2 regions of the Tateyamaria sp. LSS28 genome follow, and region 2 is predicted to be linked to the other one. Evidence: riboswitches for the same ligand, from Rfam matches in the RefSeq annotation. Region 2 holds a riboswitch; the other holds the start of a gene.

Region 1 (2,461 bases), on a different contig from region 2:
CCGTGCACAGCTATACCGGCGACCAGCCGACGCTGGACACGATGCACAAGGACCTCTACCGCGCCCGTGCAGCGGCGCTGTCGATGATCCCCACCTCGACCGGGGCAGCCAAGGCCGTTGGTCTGGTCATGCCGGAACTGAACGGCAAGTTGGACGGTGTGGCGATCCGCGTCCCCACACCGAACGTATCCTGTGTCGACCTCACGGTTGAGGTGAATGGCGACGTGACCGTTGAGCAGATTAACGCAGCCATGACCGAAGCCGCCGCCGCTGGTCCACTGAAAGGTGTGCTGGGCGTAACGGACGCCAAACTGGTGTCAATGGACTTCAACCACGATCCGCACTCGTCGATCTTTGCCACCGACCAGACCAAGGTCATGGATGGCAACATGGTCCGTATCCTGAGCTGGTATGACAACGAATGGGGTTTCTCGAACCGCATGGGTGATACAGCGGTCGAGATGGGCAAATATCTCTGACCCGCACTGCATCGTAAGTCAAAAAGGCGCCCCGCACGGGCGCCTTTTTTGATTGCGACCACGGCCCCGCACGACAACGCCGATATCCGCGTATCCCCTCGATCTTTCCCGCTTGACGCGCCCCTGTTTCTAGCAGATCGTTTTCGGTGATGGTTCCCGGATGCCGACGGCTACCCGGGATGAAAAGGGAATACGGTGAGGATGCCAATTGGCGCCAAATCCGTAACTGCCCCCGCAACTGTGAGCGGTGAGCGACCCCGATGATCACCACTGAACGCACGCGTTCGGGAAGGATCGGGCAAGCCCGGACCCGCAAGTCAGGAGACCTGCCATCATTGATGTAACTTCAACCCGGACGGGGCGTCCGGACAGGAAGCCATGATGGTTTTTGCGGAACGACCCGCCAAAAGTGACATGTCTGCCGTACGCCTCGAACTATCGCGGAGGGCGACATGGGCCAACCACCACAGAAGATCACGATATGTACATCCTGTCGGCACAAGGGCAGCAATTGCCGACCCGGCTATGAACTGATTGCAAAATTGCGCGCTGCGATTGCCGCGGCGGGCGACAGCATCACGGACGAGTTTGAAATCTCTGGCGTGGCCTGCATGGCCGGATGCGATCGCCCCTGCACCGTTGCCTATCACGGCACCCGCAAGGCCACGTACCTGTTTGGGGATATCGAAGCGGACACAGACATAGACGACCTCGTGGCATTTGCGCAGCAGTACACACGGATAGACGACGGCTGGTGTTCATCCGTAAACCGCCCCGGAAAACTGCGCACATCGACACTGGCGCGCGTGCCCGCTGCCATCATCGCGCTGGAAGACAGCGACGTGCGCGCGTCATGAGCGCAGCGGACGTTGTTGCTGAGAATATCAGCTGGACACCGCAGCGGGCCACGGCCCCCCTGCTAAAACCGACCAGCTTTTGCGTCGAAGCCGGACAGGTGTTGGGCGTCGTTGGGCCAAACGGGGCTGGCAAATCCACACTGTTGCGGATGATCTACCGCTACTACCGCCTTTCGGCCGGGCAAATTCGCATCGCGGGCGAAGACATCTGGTCCATCCCCCCCCGTCTGGCAGCTCAACGTGTGGCGGCGGTGTTGCAGGAACAGGCCTCTTCCTTTGGACTGACAGTGCGCGAGGTCGTGACACTGGGTCGCACACCGCACCGCGCCGGGTTTTCCGCCAGCGGCGCACGAGATGCTGACATCGTCGCAAGCACGATCAAGCAGTTGCACCTTCAGGATTTCGTGGATCGGGACGTGGCAACACTGTCAGGTGGAGAACGGCAGCGGGTTATGGTGGCCCGTGCACTGGCGCAGGAACCGCAGGTCCTGGTGCTCGATGAGCCGACCAATCACCTGGATATTCGCCACCAACTCGAAGTGCTGGCCCTGATCCGCCAACTCGACCTGACGATCATCGTCTCGCTGCACGACCTGAACATGGCCGCGCAGACCTGTGACGCCATCCTGCTTCTTGAGAATGGCCACACCAAGGGCTTTGGCCCTCCCGATCAGGTGCTGACCGAAGCACAGGTGTCATCCGCATTCCGTGTCGATGCGCGGCGCGAGCGGCTGAACCCAAGCGATACCAAACATTTTTCATTCCATTTGCCGACATAGGGCCCCCAATGAAATTCACACTCACCACCCTCACCACTATCCTGTGCGCCACGGGCGCATTTGCACAAACCACGGTGCAAAGCTGTGACCGTACTGTCACCTTCGATGCCCCGCCACAGGCTGCAATTTCGAACGATGTGAACCTGACCGAGATGATGCTTGTCCTGGGCCTTGCAGACCGGATGGTCGGTTACACAGGTATTTCGGGCTGGAAAACACTAGACGAAGAGATGACGGCGGGCATCGAAGCGCTGCCAGAATTGTCCGCAAAATACCCCAGCAAAGAGGTGCTGATCGGAGCAGACGCAGACTTCTTCTTTGCCGGTTGGAACTACGGCATGAAGGT
Region 2 (2,461 bases):
CTGGAAGGGTGGCGCGCAGCGGGGGCCGAAGTGCTGCCCTTCTCTCCGCTGGCCGATGAAGCACCCGTGCCAGATGCCGATCTGGTCTGGTTGCCCGGCGGATACCCCGAATTGCATGGTGGCACACTGGCGGCGGCCCACACGTTCCTTTCAGGATTGTGCAAGCACGCCAAGACCAAGCCGGTTCACGGTGAGTGTGGTGGTTATATGGTTCTGGGTGCCGGTCTGACCGACAAGGACGGCACGCGGCACGAGATGGCAGGTCTGTTTGGCCTTGAAACCAGCTTTGAAAAGCGGAAGTTCCACTTGGGCTACCGCCGCGCGGTGCTGGACGCGCCCATGCCTGGCTTTGCCGCCGGTGCAGCGCTGCGCGGGCACGAGTTTCACTATACAACAATCCTTGACGAACCCGATGAGCCCTTGGCCCAAGTGTCTGATGCGGACGGCAACCCGGTGCCTGAGACCGGGTCGCGGCGTGGCCATGTCACCGGCACGTTCTTTCACCTGATCACCGGGGAAACGGCATGACCGGGTTTGTCAGCTTTGTGGGATCCGGTCCCGGCGACCCCGAGCTTTTGACGCTCAAGGCCGTGGATCGGCTGAAGCGCGCGGATGCTGTGCTGTTCGATGACCTGAGTGCGGGTCCCATCCTCGGCCATGCGCGCAGCGGTGCAGACCTTGTGGGTGTGGGCAAACGGGCCGGACGCCCATCGCCCAAGCAGCACCATGTCAGCCAGTTGCTTGTTGATTATGCGACCGAGGGGCAGCGCATCGTCCGGCTGAAATCCGGCGATGGCGGCACGTTCGGGCGGTTGGAAGAAGAAACAGAGGCTCTGAAGGCCGCAGGCATCCCATTCGAGATCATTCCCGGTGTGCCGTCAGCCTGTGCGGCTGCGGCGGCAGCAGGCATTCCGCTGACCCGGCGGCTGACAGCGCGTAGAGTTCAATTTGTCACCGGCCACGATGTGCGCGGCGCCTTGCCCGAGGACCTGAACATGGCGGCCCTTGCCGACGCGCAGGCCACAACGGTTGTGTTCATGGGTCAGCGCACCTTTCCCAATTTTGCGGAGATGTTGATGCAGGCTGGGCTGCCCGCTGATACACCCGCGCTTCTGGCCGAGGGTGTGTCCACCGACGCGCAGAAGCTGCACCGCACAACGGTTTCGGAACTGGCCGAGGAACTGGGCCGGGGTGTTAGTGATGCCCCTGCCCTGATCCTGTACGGCGCGCTTGCGGAAAGCTGAGCGCGCCCTTTCCGCGTCGTCAAATGCCGCTTCCGGACTTGTCCCGCTGGGGAATCATTGTAAACGTGGATTGACGATGGTGGCCCCGAAAGGGGTCTGAAAAGGGAACCGGGTGAAAGTCCCGGACTGCCCCCGCAACTGTGACCGGCGAGCGGCCCGGCATGAACCACTGGCCCCAAGATGGGGTTGGGAAGGTCCGGCCCCGCAGCGACCCGGCAGTCAGGAGACCTGCCATCGACAAATGAAACTTGCCGGGTCACCGGCCATAATGCCGCCGGGGTTGGTGGCGAGGAGACAGAGAGATGCATATCGAACCGGGCGTCGTGGATGGCGCGAAAATGGCACTGGCCTACGGCACTGCCGCAGCTGCCGCGGGCTATTCCTTCAAACTGGCCGCCGAGGACCTGAAACAGCACAGCGTGCCGTCCTTCATTTTGCGCGCCGTAATGGCGACCGTGGGCACGTTCGTGTTCTTCGAAGTGCTGCCGCATTTCGCTGTTGGCGTCTCTGAGGTGCATTTCATCCTTGGCACAACCCTGTTCCTGCTGCTCGGCCCTGCCGCCGCTGCCTTCGGCCTCGTGTTCGGCCTGCTGATGCAGGGCACGTTCTTTGCCCCGTCCGACATGCCCATGTTCTTTGTCAACATGACCACCCTGCTGTTCCCGCTGTTCGCTGTACACGCGCTGGCCAAGCGCATTGTACCGAACGCCACGGCCTATGTGGATCTCGACTATGCCCAAGTGCTGAAGATGTCCGCCGTGTACCAAGGTGGTGTTGTGGCCTGGGTCGCGTTCTGGGCGATCTACGGCCAAGGCGTCGGTGCCGAGAACATCCAATCTGTACTGGCCTTCGGTGGTGCCTATCTGCTGGTCATCCTGATCGAGCCCATCGCCGATCTAGCCGTTCTGGCGGGCGCCAAGGCGCTGCGCGGCACGCAAGGCAGTGGCATCTTCACCAACCGACTGCATGACGCGGCTTGATCCCGCAACATAGGAATAAGGAAGGGGCCGCCACCGCGCGGCCCTTTTTACACCATGACCCAGCTTTTCTTGATTGGCATCGGCACCGGAAATCCCGATCACCTGACGGGAGAGGCCCGGCGCGTGATGGCCGAGGCCGATCTGTTTTTAATTCCGCACAAGGGGGACGGCAAATCCGATCTGGCCGATCTGCGGACACAGATCATTGCCGATCTGCGCGATGACGCGCCTATCGCT

Evidence for each region. A riboswitch is a leader RNA that binds a small molecule or an ion and turns the genes downstream of it on or off. The one in region 2 is predicted to bind cobalamin.
Region 1: another riboswitch for cobalamin. It lies ahead of AC53L6_RS17210 (DUF1636 family protein); the one in region 2 lies ahead of AC53L6_RS15250 (energy-coupling factor ABC transporter permease).

The regions. Positions count from the first base shown of each region.
Region 1 covers NZ_JCAPFI010000005.1:312,777-315,237, reverse strand. Annotated here, with positions in the region: gene gap (type I glyceraldehyde-3-phosphate dehydrogenase) at 1-479, shown strand, start outside; cobalamin riboswitch at 613-827, shown strand; gene AC53L6_RS17210 (DUF1636 family protein) at 932-1,336, shown strand; gene AC53L6_RS17205 (ABC transporter ATP-binding protein) at 1,333-2,115, shown strand; gene AC53L6_RS17200 (ABC transporter substrate-binding protein) at 2,124-2,461, shown strand, end outside.
Region 2 covers NZ_JCAPFI010000004.1:552,751-555,211, reverse strand. Annotated here, with positions in the region: gene AC53L6_RS15260 (cobyrinic acid a,c-diamide synthase CobB) at 1-528, shown strand, start outside; gene cobA (uroporphyrinogen-III C-methyltransferase) at 525-1,244, shown strand; cobalamin riboswitch at 1,305-1,494, shown strand; gene AC53L6_RS15250 (energy-coupling factor ABC transporter permease) at 1,547-2,224, shown strand; gene cobF (precorrin-6A synthase (deacetylating)) at 2,279-2,461, shown strand, end outside.